One region of the Exiguobacterium sp. s128 genome, then DNA from elsewhere that is predicted to be linked to it. Evidence: riboswitches for the same ligand, from Rfam matches in the RefSeq annotation. Region 1 holds a riboswitch; each other region holds the start of a gene.
What was found. A riboswitch is a leader RNA that binds a small molecule or an ion and turns the genes downstream of it on or off. The one in region 1 is predicted to bind lysine.

Region 1 (5,546 bases):
TCATAGATGATTTCACCTTTAGCATTTCCATGGACACCAAAATTTTCGAAGTGAAGATCCCCTTGAATCCAGGTCGGCGTCTCACTCGGTGTATCGAATCCTAACGGAATCCGCGTCAAGTCATAATAAAAGAGATGCGAACTGCCACGGAAAAAAAGAAACGGACTCGTACTCATCTTTTGATATTTTATTTGCCGCGCTGCTTCATCGAGTCCGCGAACTTCATGATCATAAAAATCCAACACTTTCGAGATCGTCAATTGTCGTATTTCTTCATATACCGGTGTGAACATAAAAACGCCTCCTTAAAAGAATTGTAAAAAAAGACAGCAAAACGAATCCGCTTTGCTGTCTGCCTGTCTTACTCATTCGAAGTGTTTTCTATATTCCCCATATCCTGCCGTCTCAAGCTCTTCTAACGGAATAAAGCGCAGAGCTGCTGAGTTGATGCAGTAGCGTAAGCCACCCAACTCTTTTGGACCGTCATCAAAAATATGACCAAGATGACTGTCTGCGTCAGCCGAACGGACTTCTGTCCGTGTCATGCCGTGTGTCGTATCAAGAGTGACTTCCATTTTGTCTTCAGAAATCGGTTTTGCAAAACTTGGCCATCCGCAATTCGAGTTAAATTTATCTTTTGACGTAAAGAGTGGTGTTCCGTCGACGATATCGACATAAAGACCTGATCGTTCTTCATCCCAGTATTCATTTCGGAAAGCTGGTTCTGTTCCACTTTCTTGTGTCACCTTATACTGGATTGGCGTCAGACGTTGTTTCAGTTCCTGCTCTTTATCTTGATTTTTCCATGCTTCTTTGACGAATTTTGCTCGACCTGATCCCACACTATACATCTGATAGCGGAACGGATTTTTTTTGTAATAATCCTGATGGTAGTCTTCTGCCGGCCAGAACGGTTTCGCCGGACGGATATCGACTGCTACTGGTCGCGAGAACCGACCGGATGCGTCAAGCGCCGCTTTCGAACGTTCAGCTGCTTGTTTTTGTTCTTCGTCGACATAAAAGATAGCCGGTTCATACGATTGACCCCGGTCATTAAACTGTCCGCCGCCATCGGTCGGATCAATTTGTCGCCAAAAAATTTCGAGTAATTCCTCATACGTGATGATGGACGGATCATATGTGACTTCTACGGCTTCTAAGTGTCCTGTCGTTTCTGAACAGACCTCTTTATACGTCGGGTTTTCTGTATGACCACCTGTATAACCGGAAATGACTTGTTCGACACCATCATATTTATGAAATGGCTTGACCATGCACCAAAAACAGCCACCTGCGAATATTGCTTTTGCCATCTAGCTTCCCCTCCTCTGTATATGCCTATTTTAACGCGTTCCGTGCCACGTCCCTACTATCTTGCTCAGTCAATCTTCCGGATTTGCTTTTAAGCGCCGCATGACAAAATAAATCGCGGCGAACACTAAGATCAATCCGCCGAGCGAATACCAGATATTGTTCATCCGGTAGAGCATCTGATAAATCGCTAACGTCACAAGCAAAATCGCAATCGGAATGAATGCCCGTTTAAAGTGATACCAATAATTCACTGTAGTCGCCTCCGTTTTCTTTTATCTTAATCGATTTTTTACTGCTTGATTGTGTTTTTCAACATTTTTCTAGCAACGACACGACAAAAAAGCCGATCCCGTTCACACATGGGATCGACTTTTAACTTACGGACGTGGATGCTTCGGGAATTCCATTTCTGCATAGGGAACGACCGATGTCCGGTTTTTAAATTTATGACCTAACCAAAAAGCAAGGAACAGCGGAATACCGATATATGTCGCGGCAATTCCGACCCAGTCAATTTGATCCGCGAGGAAGGCGGCATAGTTTTGACCGACGATGACGAGGAAACACAGTCCAAAGGCGAACAATGGTCCAAATGGGAATGCCGGCGCGACGTAAGGCAAGTCACTTAACGAATGACCTTGCGCGACGAACCCTTTCCGGAAACGGTAATGACTGATTGCGATACCGAGCCATGCGATGAATCCGGTCATCCCGGAAGCATTGAGCAACCAGAGATACACTTGACCACCAAACATCGACGTCAGGAAACAGAGTGCCCCGATGGCACCGGTTGCGAGCAAAGCATTACGTGGGACACCGTTTTTTGAAACTTTAGCAAACATCTTCGGTGCATCACCTTGACGAGCGAGCGTATACAACATCCGTGTCGACGCGTACATCCCCGAGTTCCCGGCTGATAAGACAGACGTCAAGATGACGGCGTTCATTAACGCTGCCGAGAAGGCAAGCCCGGCTTTTTCAAAGACGAGTGTAAACGGACTGACCGCTACATCGGTGATATCGTTTGACACCAAGTTCGGACTTGTGTACGGGATCAACATCCCGATGACGAAAATCGCGAACACATAAAAGAGAAGAATCCGCCAAAAGACTTGTTTCACAGCTTTCGGCACGTTTTTTTCCGGATCTTCCGACTCCCCTGCCGCAATTCCGACAAGTTCGGTTCCTTGGAAACTGAAACCGGCGACTAGGATGATACCGATGACGGCCGGAATACCGCCGACGAACGGTGCGTCGCCTAATGCAAAGTTTTTGAATCCGACCGGTGCTTCCGATGTGAAGACACCGAAAATCATTGCGACACCGACAATCAAGAAAATGATGACGGTAACGACTTTGATCATCGCAAACCAATATTCTGCTTCTCCGAAACCTTTAACGGAGAAGAAATTTAAACCAATCATCAACAATAAGAAGATGGCACTGAAGTAAAAACCCGGTACGTCCGGGAACCAATAGGTCATGACGATTTGTGCCGCAACAAGTTCGACGGCAATCGTGACTGCCCAGTTGTACCAGTAGTTCCAACCTAACGCAAAACCAAACGATGGATCGACGAATTTCGCACCGTACGTCGAAAATGAGCCGGCGACTGGCATGTACGCTGCCATCTCACCCAGACTCGTCATCAGGAAGTAAACCATCAGTCCGACGACTGTATAAGATAACAAGGCACCACCAGGTCCGGCAGCAGCAACTGAGGCACCTGAGGCAATGAATAACCCGGTTCCGATGGCCCCACCAATCGCAATCATCGACATATGACGGGCCTGAAGTCCACGTTTTAACCCTTCTTCGGTTGAATCGAGTTTTCTTTGAGGTTGTAGATTTAAATTGTTCATGTCATTCGCTTCTCTCTTTTTTAATTTTTGAGAGGACACTTTTTGAATCGAATATACAAAAAGCGCCCTCACCTTCCAGAAGGAAGATGAGAACGCAACATAATAAACGGATGCGCCTCATTCTACCGTCGTGAAAGATAGCTCCCCACAAATCACATCTGACTTGTGACAGTATTAGACCTGTTTGATCTAATCCCAATCGATCATCTTCAAAGCGATGATTGATTTCGGCAATTCTTCCTTTTCAGTCACCTCATCTGCCGCTTGACGACATCCGTGATTGTACTCTTAAGAATTGCAACCTCCATCCCACTGGTTGAGTGAGAACTAATTAAGTTAGTTATAAATTTCATTATTACTTCGTCATGTTACACAAATCGTCTTTAAATTGTCAATTCCTTTTTTGAATTTAGTGCTGTTCATGGTAAAATCCCGATATTTTTAGTACACTAAACTATAGAAGTTAACCGAAAGAAAGGATGTTGCATGAATGCCACAAGAACGTGATCAACTGACCTATCGATTAGAGGAACAAATGCGTGTGATTCTCCGGACACTACGTCGGGAACTAAACCGCCTCTTCGAAGGGACTGCGACCCGAAGTGAATTTTTCATCTTACGCAGTTTATCTGAAAATGGTCCTCAACGTCCGACCTTACTCGCAGAACAGTTTGAGCTTGCAACAAGCCAGGTAACAGCTTTGACTGATCGTCTCTACAAAGCAGGATTCGTCACGCGGACGCGTTCGACTGACGACCGGAGATCGATTGTCCTTGCATTGACAGACGAAGGCGAAGCCGCTTTTCGGGAACTTGAAATCGTCCGCCGTAAGTATCTGCAGGAACGCTTCGGTACATTGACGGAAGAAGAACTAAATGTGATGGTCCATGTGTTTGATAAGATCCTCTTGACGATGGACGAAGAGGCTGTTTCTTCATAAAAAATAGCCATTCAAAAAAATATACTTTTTTCTTAGGACAAAGTTCACTTGACTGTGTACTTTGTCTTTTTTGTCGACTTTCCTTGTTTCACTTAACATTTTTCCATTTCTTGCCGTTAGTAAAATGAGTATACTAGAAATATATTACTTAGAAATGTGTGTATAAGGAGCTGGGAGGATTTGTTGTCCATCATGAATAATTTCATCATCAATTTTTGTCTACTGTTTACAACGATCACTCTTTTGTTTCTACCGTTTCGGAATCGACCACGGGTTACCCCGAACACGAATCTGAACATCCGGCTCGTCTTAGGTGCGATTGCTGGACTGATTGCCGTGCTCTTGATGTTCAACAGTATCCAAATCGATGTGGCACGTGTCGATTTACGAATCGTTCCTGTCGTCATCGCCACGATGTTCGGCGGATTGCCGAGTGCACTTGTGACAGGATTGATGATCGTCGTTACACGCTTTGCGTTGACGCCCGTCGAACAAATCGATGCCGCGATTCTTTCATCCATCGTCATCGGATTGTTTATCATGACGATTGCCATCGTCAGACGATACGCCCGAATGACACTCTGGCATTTTGAATTGATGGTTGGTATCGGAATCGTCTATTCTTTACCCGCGATCTATCTCTTAACAAATAGTTGGTCGACCTTCATCAAAATATCACTCGCTTATATTTTCTTTAACTTGATTGCCGGTTTAGTGACCTATCATCTATTGGCGGAGCTACGACGACACTTTGAAAATATTCAGTATCAGCAAAAGCTGGCCATGACCGATGCTTTGACCGGACTTGCCAACCGTCGCCGGCTCGATGACTCCCTGTCTCTTGTCGGTTCAGCGGAAGATGGCTATTCTCTTATCCTGATTGATATTGATTTCTTTAAGCATGTCAACGATACATATGGTCATGACGCCGGGGATGACGTCTTACGCCAACTCGGGACGACCCTCGCGTCACTAGCTCGTCCGGACGACTTGGTTGGACGGTACGGCGGCGAAGAATTTTTAATCATCTTACCCAGTAAACCTGCCCTCGACGCCAAAAAAATCGCCGATCTGGCTCGGACGACCGTCGCTCGAAATCTTTTCCCGACGACAATGGTTCCCGATCTGCAAATCACGATTTCACTAGGAATTGCTCACTCGAGTGGTTCCCATACTTCCCTCGAAGCCTTACAACAAGCCGATAAGGCGTTGTATCATTCAAAAGATACAGGTCGCAATCGAAGTACTGTTTACACTAAACAACTGGAACTCGAACAAGCATAAGCAAACCGCCCTTACCTTCGTGGTAATCGGGCGGTTTTTAAATACCATCCTCTTCTTGATTCGGAAAACCGATACTTTCGACCGTGCCGAAGACGATCATCCGACTCAGTTGATCCGCCATATACGAAGCAGAATACGGCCGGTCA
Region 2 (5,546 bases), on a different contig from region 1:
AAGTTTCATCCAACCACTCCTTTATAACTTCGCATCGTCTCAATCAAGTGAGCATGTCCCGCATCCGACTGACGGACGAGCGGCAGACGAGGTGCTCCAACGGCAATTCCGATTTCTTCAAGAGCTGCTTTGACCGGGATCGGATTGACATCGCTGAACAAGGCGGAAATGACGGGCATCAGATCACTCTGGAGGCGACGAGCCGTTTCGTAATCATTTTCGAGCAAGGCTTCTGCAAGTGCCTGCGTTTCCGCTGGGTATGGATTCGACAAGACGGAAATCACACCTTGTGCCCCCCATGCCATGTACGGCAGGATCTGGTCGTCATTGCCACAGAAAACAGCAAAGTCTTTTGGTAAGGCCGTCATCAGTTCTCCCATGAAACTGACATCCCCACTCGCTTCTTTGAACGCTTGGATGTTTCGGTGTTTCGATAACGTCACTGCCGTCTCGACAGCAATTGCGACACCTGTTCGGGACGGGACGTTATATAACATGATCGGTAGGTCAACAGCATCGGCAACAGCCGTAAAGTGAGCCACGAGCCCTGCTTGCGACGTCTTATTGTAATAAGGTGTCACGAGCATCGCCGCATCTGCTCCGAGGCGTGCCGCTGTTTGTGTTTTTTCAATCGTTTGAGCCGTATTGTTCGTCCCTGTTCCGGCAATGACCGGGACACGTCCAGCTGTCACACGGACAGCCGTCGTCAGCAACGTCTCAAATTCTGTGTTCGTCAGCGTCGATCCTTCTCCTGTCGTCCCACCGACGACAAGTGCTTGAATGTTTGCTGCGAGTTGCTGTTCGATCAGTTGTTCAAATACCGTTAAGTCCAGTTCACCCGTTGATGTGAACGGTGTGGCGAGTGCTGTTCCTGCTCCTCTAAACATATCAGGTTCCTCCTCGGTTTTTTAAGAATGGATTGAACTTTCGAGCGCTTGGCGCGCCACTTGGACAGCGTTCGATGCAGCACCTTTCCGGATGTTATCGGCAACACACCAAATATGGAACGTATTCGGGAAACTTTGATCCTGACGAATCCGTCCGACATAGACATCATCTGTTCCACTCGCGTCAAGCGGCATCGGGTATTGATTTTGACTGACATCGTCGACAAGGACGACACCTGGTGCGTCAATCAATGCAGCGCGAATCGCTTCAACTGTCGTCTCCTGCTCGAACGTCACGTTGATCGCAACCGAGTGGGCATTCGTGACCGGTACGCGGACACATGTCGCACTGACCGGCAACTCCGGCAACTGAAAGATTTTTCGTGTTTCATCGATCATTTTTTGTTCTTCTTTTGTATAACCGTCCGGTAAAAACACATCGATATGCGGCAAGATATTATCAAAAATCGGATGCGGATAATTGACCGGTTCTTCACCACGACTTCCCCGTGCTAAATCTTCGATCCCTTTTTGTCCCGAACCGGACACGGCTTGATACGTCGTATAGTTGACGCGTTTCAGTCCAAATTGTTGTAACGGCGCCAGGGCGACGACGGATTGAATGGTCGAACAGTTCGGATTTGCAATCAGCCGGTTTTTCGGTCCGATCGCTTCGGGGTTCACTTCCGGAACGACAAGCGGGATACCGGCTTGCATCCGGAAAGCACTTGAATTATCAACGACGAGTGTCCCTGCGTTCGCAAGTAACGGTGCATACTGTTCACTGATTGTTCCCCCCGCTGCGAACAAGGCAACATCGATTCCGTCATCTGTAATCTGCTCCGACAAGGCTTGAATCATGATGTCTTGTCCTTTAAATTGAACCGTTTTGCCTGCGGAACGCGCGGACGCATAGGCTGAAATCTGACGAACTGGAAAATCGAGTTCGGCCAAGACTTGTAACATTTTTTGTCCGACAGCGCCCGTTGCGCCAATGACTGCTACATGATACATCTCATTTCCTCCTTACAATTCAAATGCGTTTGCAATCGCTGCGACCGTTCGTTCGATATCGGCTTGAGCAATCGTATACGAAATACTGATTTCTGATGTCGTAACTTGATAAAACGTGATATTTTCTGCCCGGAATGTCGCAAATAATTTTGAGGCGACCCCGGTTGCGTCACGCATCCCGATTCCGACAACGGATAATTTAGCGTGTTGGTTATGCCGATCAACCTTTACCGTTGGAAAACGTTCCATGATGTCCTGCAACGCTTCTTCCAAAAACTCTTCTTCGTCTAACGGACAAGAGAAGGAGAGGAAGATGTCACTGTCAAACGTCGTCTGACTGATCATATCGATGTTGACGTGACGACCCGATAACAATTCAAAGATATCCGCGACCGCTGAGTTCGTCTGCGGTACATGTTTAATCGATACTGTCATGACGTTTTTCGTCACACTGACACTCGTGACCGCTTTTTGTTCCATCGTTTCCGTTACCTCCATGATCCAAGTCCCTCTTTCCGATTCAAGTGTTTTCCCAACAAAGATATGCACACCATATTTTTTACCAAGCTCGACACTACGCATCTCCATGACTTTTGATCCGAGCGCACTCATTTCCATCATCTCATCATATGAAATATGTGGAATCGGTTGGGCCGCGGCATGAATCCGTGGATCTGCCGTATATACTCCATCGACGTCCGTATAGATTTCACAGCGTTTATCGAGAACGGCTGCCAGTGCGACGGCAGTCGTATCGGATCCGCCACGTCCGAGTGTCGTGACATCCCCCAGTTCATTGACTCCTTGGAAACCAGCAACGATGATGACATCGTAGGTCTCCAGTTTTTTCCGAAGCAATCCACCATCAATCTGTTTGATTTTACTTTTCGTATGGAGCCCCATCGTACTGATGCCGGCTTGAGCACCTGTCTGCGACAGTGCTTTTGTCCCGAGTGAGTTCAAGGCAATACTAAGGAGCGAGATTGTCTGTTCCTCACCAATCGCAAGCAGACGATCGAGTTCACGGCGTTCCGGCCGATCCGTGATTGCCTGGGCCTGCGCAATCAAGGAGTCTGTCATTTTCCCCATTGCTGATACGACGACGACTAATTTTTCACCTTGATCCGTCCGATTCTTCAAATAATTCGCAATAGACTGAATCTGTTCGACAGTCGCAACCGAACTACCACCAAATTTAAGTACAGTTGTCACAATCCTATCTCCTTTTGTCCCGAAACAGAAAAAAACGACGGGCCGGTAGGAGCGTTCCTACGGCCCGTCGTTATCACGATCGGACAAACGATGACAGTGTCATACGTTCTTTTACGTAAGATAGCGCTCCGAAACGTGGGTTTCGGCAGTACAACGGATCTTAACCGTTGTACCAGCAATCAGGAAAAAGCATTTTCCTGTTCACTTCGGCGGATTTCCCCTTTCACATCACTTGGCATGCTTGCCTTTGTCAGTGTTGCTACTGATGTCATCCGCGCCTCTATCTGTCGGTTGTTAGTTACAGTTATAGCAAACATTTTTTGTTAAATCCAGTGATTTGCCAAACTTTTTTGATTTTTATCCTTCTTCCAGCTTCTGCTTCGCCGATGTCAATTGTTCTCGGACAGCATCAAAACCAGTCCCACCATAGCTTCCCCGTCGTGCGACGGCTTGAACCGGATCAAGTAACGGATAGACGTCTTCCCCGATTACCGGATGGAACGTCTGATACGTCACAAGCGTCAAATCTTTTAAGAAACAATTTGATTGGACGCAATGCAGGACGGCTTTCCCGACGATTTCGTGTGCTTCACGGAAGGGTATGCCTTTTGTGACCAAATAATCTGCCAGTTCCGTTGCATTCGAGAAGTCTTGCATCGTCGCCTTCTTGAGCGCTTCTGTCTTAAACGTAGCGGATTCAAGCATCCCGGTAAAAATCTGAACCGATTGTAACACCGTATCAGCCGTATCAAAGACGCCTTCCTTATCTTCTTGCATATCTTTATTGTAAGCGAGTGGTAATGCTTTCATCGTCGTCAAGAACCCCATCAAGTTTCCATATACCCGTCCTGTCTTCCCACGAATCAATTCCGCGAAGTCCGGATTCTTTTTCTGTGGCATCATGCTTGAACCGGTCGAGAACGCATCAGATAACTCGATGAAAGAAAACTCTTGCGACGCCCAGATGATGATTTCTTCACAGAACCGCGACAGGTGCATCATGACTGTCGAGGCGATTCCGAGATATTCGATGACAAAATCACGATCCGAGACGGCGTCTAAACTATTCGGATAGACGTGCTCAAAACCAAGCAACTCGGCTGATTTGAACCGATCGATCGGGAACGTCGTCCCGGCAAGTGCACCGGCACCGAGTGGCGACATCCGAATCCGCTTCAAGTTATCCGTTAATCGATCGGCATCCCGTTCAAACATCCAAAAATAGGCAAGTAAATGATGGGCCAGCGAAATCGGTTGGGCCCGTTGGAGATGCGTATAACCGGGCATGATTGTTTCGATGTGCTGATCTGCCTGTCCCGTGATGACAGATTGTAAGTTACGGATACTCGTCAACAGTTCGAGCACATGTTGCTCCATCCAAAGATGGAGATCGGTCGCGACTTGGTCGTTTCGACTGCGTGCTGTATGCAACTTCCCGGCGACGGGACCAATCTGCTCCGTCAACAACCGTTCGAGATTCATATGGATGTCTTCATCTGCAAGCGAATAGACATGCTGATCAATCGTCTGTCGTAATCGTTGCAGACCGGCTTCGATTTGTTTCCATTCCGTCTCCTCGAGAATTCCTTGTTCGTATAACATCTGTGCATGGGCCAAGCTGCCTTGTAAATCGACAGCCGCCAATTTTTGATCAAATGAAATCGATGCGCCGAATGCCTCCGCCTGAGCGGAAGCACTTTCCGTAAACCGTCCGCCCCATAGTTTCGTCATTTTTTCACGCCTTCCTGACGATGGACACTTGCATGTGTCGCAATCGCTAGACCATGCAATTTAATGAATCCTTTTGCCGCTTCGTGATCAAATGCATCTTCTTTTGTGTAAGTCGCGAGTTTCTCGTCATACAGCGAAACAGTTGACTGACGTCCTGTAACGGTCGCGTTCCCTTTGTACAGTTTGACGCGGACTTCGCCCGTCACATCTTGTTGTGTCGCTGTCAAGAAGGCTTTCAGTCCTTTTGTTAACGGTGCGTGGAACAATCCGTTATAAATCGTCTCTGCATATTGTTTGCTTAAAATCGGTTTGAAGTGAGCAACATCCTTAGTCAGCGTGATTGTCTCTAAAGCAGCATGTGCTTTAAGTAAAACCGTTGCACCCGGGCACTCATACACTTCACGTGACTTGATCCCGACAAGACGGTTCTCGACATGGTCAATCCGTCCGACGCCATGTGCCCCGGCGATGATGTTGAGTTCTGTGATCAGTTTTGCGAGTGGATAGGCTGTTCCATTGATTGAAGTCGGTACACCCGCTTCAAAACCGATGACGATTTCTTCTGCTTGATCCGGTGCTTCTTCCGGTGCCACCGTCAACGCATACGCATCTTGCGGAGGTTCTGTCCACGGGTTTTCAAGGACGCCACACTCGTTACTCCGTCCCCAAAGATTCATATCAATTGAATACGGGCTGTCGAGG
Region 3 (5,546 bases), on a different contig from region 1:
TGATTCATTCCATCTACACACATAAGGAAATCTTTTTACGTGAGTTGATTTCGAACGCCAGTGATGCAATGGACAAGATTTATTATAAGGCGTTGACGGACGAGACGATGACGTTTGACAAAGAAGCCTACAAGATTACGATTGAGCCGAACAAAGAAACACGTCAACTGATTTTACGTGACACAGGAATCGGGATGACAAAAGAAGAGCTGGAAGAAAACCTCGGAACGATTGCGAAAAGTGGTTCGCTTGCCTTTAAAGCGGAAAACGAATCAAAAGACGGCCATGACATCATCGGGCAGTTCGGAGTCGGTTTTTATTCCGCCTTCATGGTCGCTGATACCGTGACCGTCGTGACGAAACCGTTTGGCAGTGACGTCGCCTATAAGTGGGAGTCGCACGGAATAGACGGGTACACGATCGAAGAGGTCGACAAAGAAACAGTCGGAACGGACATCACACTTCATATCAAAGCAAACGAAGAAGAAGAGAACTACGATGAATACTTAGAGCCGTACCGTCTTCGGAGTATCATCAAAAAGTACTCGGATTTCATCCGCTATCCGATCGAGATGGAAGAAACGGAACAGCGCCCGGTCGAAGGATCGGACGAAACAGAAGACGTGACGGTCATGAAGACAGTCAACAGCATGATCCCGATCTGGCGAAAAAACAAACGGGAACTGACGGATGAAGACTATGTCAACTTCTATCAAGAAAAACGGTATGGATTCGATACACCAGTCAAACATATCCATATTAGTGCGGATGGCGCCGTCCGGTATCAATCAATTTTGTTCATTCCCGAGCAACCGTCGTTTGATTACTATTCGAAAGAGTTCGAAAAGGGACTCGAACTGTATGCGAACGGTGTCTTGATCATGGAAAAATGCAGTGATCTGTTGCCGGATCATTTCAGTTTCGTCAAAGGAATGGTCGATTCAGAAGACTTGTCGCTCAACATCTCGCGCGAAATGTTGCAGCACGACCGTCAGTTAAAATTAATTGCGAAGAACATCCAAAGCAAAATCAAAACACAACTCGAGGCATTACTTCGTGACGACCGGGAGAAATACGAGACGTTTTACCAAGCCTTTGGCCGTCAACTGAAGTTTGGCATCTATAACGATTACGGAATGCACAAGGACAGCGTAAAAGAACTCGTCTTGTTCCATTCGGCAAAAGAGAAAAAATTAGTGACGCTCGCAGAATACGTCGCAGCGATGCCGGAAGAGCAGAAGTATATTTATTATGCGTCAGGAGAAAGCACGGATCGGTTGGATAAGCTGCCACAATCAGAGCTCGTCAAGGACAAAGGATTCGATATCCTCTATTTTACGGAAGAGATTGATGAGTTTGCGATTCAGATGCTTCTCAACTACGACGGAAAAGAATTTAAGTCCGTGACGAGCAGTGATCTTGGCATCGAGCAAACGGACCAGGCAGAAACGACAGAGACACAAGTCGAGATGTTTACAGCGATGCAGGACGTACTGGCGGGACAAGTCAAAGAAGTCAAAGCATCGTCGCGCTTGAAATCACATCCGGTTTGCTTCGCGACAGATGGTGCCGTATCGATTGAAATGGAGAAAATCCTTAAGGCGATGCCGAACAATCAAGATGTCGCAGCGGTGAAGATCCTCGAACTGAATACGTCACATGACGTCTTCAAAGCAATCGAAGCAGCGTATGCAGCAGATCGTCCGAAATTCGAACGGTATACGAAATTGATGTACCAACAAGCGTTATTGATGGAAGGATTACCAATTGAAGATCCGGTCGCGTTTGCGAACGAAGTCTGTGCGTTGATGGTTTGATCCGGTTCCAGCAATAACCAAAATTCATGTAAAAAAGCCGGATCCGATTTTTTAATCGGGTCCGGCTTTTGAATGGAAACAGTTTAACAGGCTTGGTTTATTCAGAACGAAGTTGCGACGGGACTTCACCGCGTCGTGACAGCACGTTCAACATGACGAGGAAAATCATGAAGGCGACAAGCGCACCGATGAATCCGAAGACAGACGAACCGGTGACACCGAGCATAAGGTACCCGACAGCCGACGTTGCTGCACCAATCAACGCATACGGCAATTGTGTCGTGACGTGATCGATGTGGTGGGATCCGGCACCGGTCGAGCTGAGAATCGTCGTATCGGAAATCGGCGAACAGTGGTCACCGAAGACTGATCCGGCAAGGACAGCTGCAAGCGTTGGTAGCAACAGACTCGGCTCAACCGCCATGATGAGGTCAGCACCGATCGGTAACATGATACCGAATGTTCCCCAACTCGTTCCGGTTGAGAATGCCATGATACTCGCGATCAAGAACAACAGGAACGGCAGATAGGAAGCAGGAATTGATTTGCTGACGAAACTTGCGAGATAGTCGCCGGTCTTCATGTCACCGATGACGGCAATGATGGTCCAGGCGAACAACAGGATGACGACGGCTGGCCACATGGATCTCATTCCAGCCCAGATGCTGATGCGATACTCACGTGCCGGAATCTTCCGGCCGATCAACATCAAGAAGGCAACCACTAAACTGATGACGACACCAGCAACGAGCGAACGTGTGACATCGGTCGCTTCGAACGCACCGATCAATGTGAAGGGACGATCGTCAGCAGCTAAGGCTTGAGCACCTGTCCACAGAAGAGCAGTGACGGTTGCGATGACTAACACGACAATCGGAACAACTAAGTCACGGACTTTTCCACCATCGTGTTCCTTGACTTCTTCTGCCATGCCCATCGGTGTTCCTTTGTTTGTATCAAACAATTCACCTTGAAGTGCACGTAACTCGTGCGTCCGCATCGGTCCAACAGCAATCCCGGTATAGGCGATGTAAAGTGTCAGTAATAAAGCAAAGATGGCATAGAAGTTTAACGGCACGATCATCATGAAGGCACTAAACGCCGAATAATCAGTGATCGAATGTGTCGTTAAGATCCCGGCGATGATCGAGATGATGAACGCACCCCAACTCGATAATGGACTGATGACACAGACCGGTGCAGCAGTGGAATCGATGATATAAGCCAGTTTGGCACGCGAGACACCACGACGGTCCGTCAACGGGCGACTGACGTTTCCGACAGCAAGACTGTTGAAGTAATCATCAATAAAGATTAAGATCCCTAAACCAAAAGCGGCGAGACGTGCACCACGTGCCGTCTTGACGTGGGTCGTTGCCCATTCGCCGAAGGCACGAGCACCACCGGATGTTTGAATCAATGTCGATAAGACACCCAGTAAAAGTAAGAAAACGAGTAATAAGACGTTCCATTCATTTAATGCACCATCTGCCCAAAACAGACTGAAGATGTTTTTGCCGAGATAAACGACCGTGTCGATTGGATTAAAACGATGAAGCAGTAACGCACCGATTAAAATCCCGACACCGAGTGAGATGACGACCTTTCGTGTGACGATCGCCAAGACGATGGCGATGACCGCCGGCGCAAGCGCGACGATGGAATCTGAATAGTTGACCATGGTTGTGGTTCCTCCTCTTTTTTTAGAAGATGAGACCCATTGCATACAAAAAAGCAAGGGCACCGGCAACAAAGCCGACACCCTTGCTGGATGCGTCTTTCTTAGCCGAATTGGAGCGCTCCATACAACATACGTATGGCAATCGAACGGGTATTTCCCAATTCGACCAGCATCGTCAAGTCTGACACATGACGATACTTCGGCGGCATCACCTTTCTTTGATCGTCTTTGTTGTCATCCTCAGACCAAATACTTTTTGAGACCGCGCCTCTACCTCATCGATAGAATAGTCATATTCTTTTCATAAGAAAACTTTATCATATTTCAGAAAATAGTTTCAAGTCTGTTTGTTAAATATTGAAGTAGGACGTCAACTGCTTCAGTAAATAATCTTTATTTTCTTCAAACTGTCGCTTTCGGTGTCCGTTTGCACCGGAAGGGTGAGGGAAACCAAATAATACGGTATGTTTTTTGATGCGCCCTTGATGCAGTAATGTCCGGACCGTAGACTCGACAACACGTCCAAACGGAACGAGGATGACCGGATGGGGTAACTGATTCAGCTCAGCGGCAAAATGTTCATACGCGTAATGTTGCAGAAGGGGGGTCCGGTCGATTTTCGGTTGATGTCCCGTATAATTTTTATCCCGGTAAAAAACAGGATGTCTCAGAATCGAAGTCGTGTGCAACAGTTCCTGATCTGTATGAAATAAGGTTGCTGTGGAAGGAATCTTTAGTAGACGATTTAATTCGAGCTCATCCAACATCATTGTCAAATTACGACGCATCGGACCAGCAAAACTGGCACTGTATTTGACGATTTTCGACGTTTCCTCGATTGTCGCACCATGATGAAAGGCGTCAGCGGCTTCTTCGTAAGCAATTCGCATCTGTTCAAATCCGGGTGTGATTCCAATGAAGACGATTTTCGCAGAATGATTGATGTATTCGCCGATCGGTGAATAATAGACGGATAAACCCTGATCCTGTTGTAATAAAAAACTGTCCACGCATAAATCCTGACGTGTCAGAGGGCGGTCAATCGGTAAAGTCCGAATGGCCTGTTCGAAAATAGACAATGAATTCAGCATGATAAGTCCTCTCTCTTTCTGTGTTGGACTTATGATAACAAATAATGGTATTACATACAATTTACACCCATATCAATATAGTGGAGGGTCTTTTGGAGTGAAGACAGAAAAACCCTGAATCCAGAATGGACGCAAGGTTTTCAGTAGGTGGGATCAAGAAGAAGCAGAAGTCCGTTCTTTGACGGAAGCGACTTCGTAGGTGATGATTTCACTTCCAAGCATCGGAGATTCTTCTTGTTTGCCGTCTGACGGAGCAGGACGTTTATGGGACTCTTTAAAATCATCACTGTTCCGCCATGCTTCAAAATCCTTCATGTCTTCCCAGTACATGTTGACGTTCATTTCATCGTGTTCTTCGAGACCTTGAGTCAGTAAAACTTCGACACGAACAAATCCCTTCATCGAGTCAAGACCACTTGGGCGAGTAAAGCGTGGTGCGAGTGCAGCAGCCATTCCTTTTTTGACTTTGATCCGGTTCGTCACGACGATCATAAAAACATCCCCTTTTATCGAATTGTGTACCTTTTAAGTATAGTACGATGGAAACAACAATGCTTGAAAGAAGGAATCCATCATTATGAATGAACAAGATTATGAAGCACGTCTACACATCAAGACGATCGAAGTCCAACATCTCTATAACGCCTTCAGCCACTACAACCGTTACGAGCCGACTCCTTACGCGGCACTCGAGGAATTATGTGCCGTCTATCCGTTTGACCAGACCGATACGGTGATTGATTTTGGGTGCGGAAAAGGACGGTTGAATTTTTACTTGCATGATCGGTTTGATTGTTCCGTCATCGGAATTGAGATGAATGGTCAGTTTTACGAGGATGCGCTTGCGAATCAGATGGCGTACACGAAAAAGATGAAAAAGCGGCGGGGGAGCATTCGTTTTGAACATACGTATGCGGAAGCGTATTCGATTCCGGATGACGTCACGACATGCTATTT

Region 2: linked by a shared signal. The riboswitch ahead of KNQ13_RS06870 (aspartate kinase) and the one ahead of KNQ13_RS03455 (amino acid permease) in region 1 are both predicted to bind lysine.
Region 3: linked by a shared signal. The riboswitch ahead of KNQ13_RS09960 (Na+/H+ antiporter NhaC family protein) and the one ahead of KNQ13_RS03455 (amino acid permease) in region 1 are both predicted to bind lysine.

Annotation. Positions count from the first base shown of each region.
Region 1 is NZ_JACSMT010000005.1:42,144-47,689, forward strand. Features, by position in the region: gene KNQ13_RS03440 (DUF2252 domain-containing protein) at 1-293, opposite strand, end outside; gene msrA (peptide-methionine (S)-S-oxide reductase MsrA) at 366-1,313, opposite strand; gene KNQ13_RS03450 (hypothetical protein) at 1,383-1,565, opposite strand; gene KNQ13_RS03455 (amino acid permease) at 1,692-3,176, opposite strand; lysine riboswitch at 3,307-3,491, opposite strand; gene KNQ13_RS03460 (MarR family winged helix-turn-helix transcriptional regulator) at 3,667-4,116, shown strand; gene KNQ13_RS03465 (GGDEF domain-containing protein) at 4,309-5,400, shown strand; gene KNQ13_RS03470 (TetR-like C-terminal domain-containing protein) at 5,438-5,546, opposite strand, start outside.
Region 2 is NZ_JACSMT010000012.1:43,339-48,884, reverse strand. Features, by position in the region: gene dapB (4-hydroxy-tetrahydrodipicolinate reductase) at 1-9, opposite strand, end outside; gene dapA (4-hydroxy-tetrahydrodipicolinate synthase) at 6-887, opposite strand; gene KNQ13_RS06875 (aspartate-semialdehyde dehydrogenase) at 909-1,901, opposite strand; gene KNQ13_RS06870 (aspartate kinase) at 1,914-3,113, opposite strand; lysine riboswitch at 3,227-3,404, opposite strand; gene argH (argininosuccinate lyase) at 3,471-4,844, opposite strand; gene KNQ13_RS06860 (argininosuccinate synthase) at 4,841-5,546, opposite strand, start outside.
Region 3 is NZ_JACSMT010000023.1:19,544-25,089, forward strand. Features, by position in the region: gene htpG (molecular chaperone HtpG) at 1-1,817, shown strand, start outside; gene KNQ13_RS09960 (Na+/H+ antiporter NhaC family protein) at 1,915-3,498, opposite strand; lysine riboswitch at 3,604-3,779, opposite strand; gene KNQ13_RS09965 (uracil-DNA glycosylase family protein) at 3,849-4,589, opposite strand; gene KNQ13_RS09970 (heme oxygenase) at 4,743-5,081, opposite strand; gene KNQ13_RS09975 (methyltransferase) at 5,167-5,546, shown strand, end outside.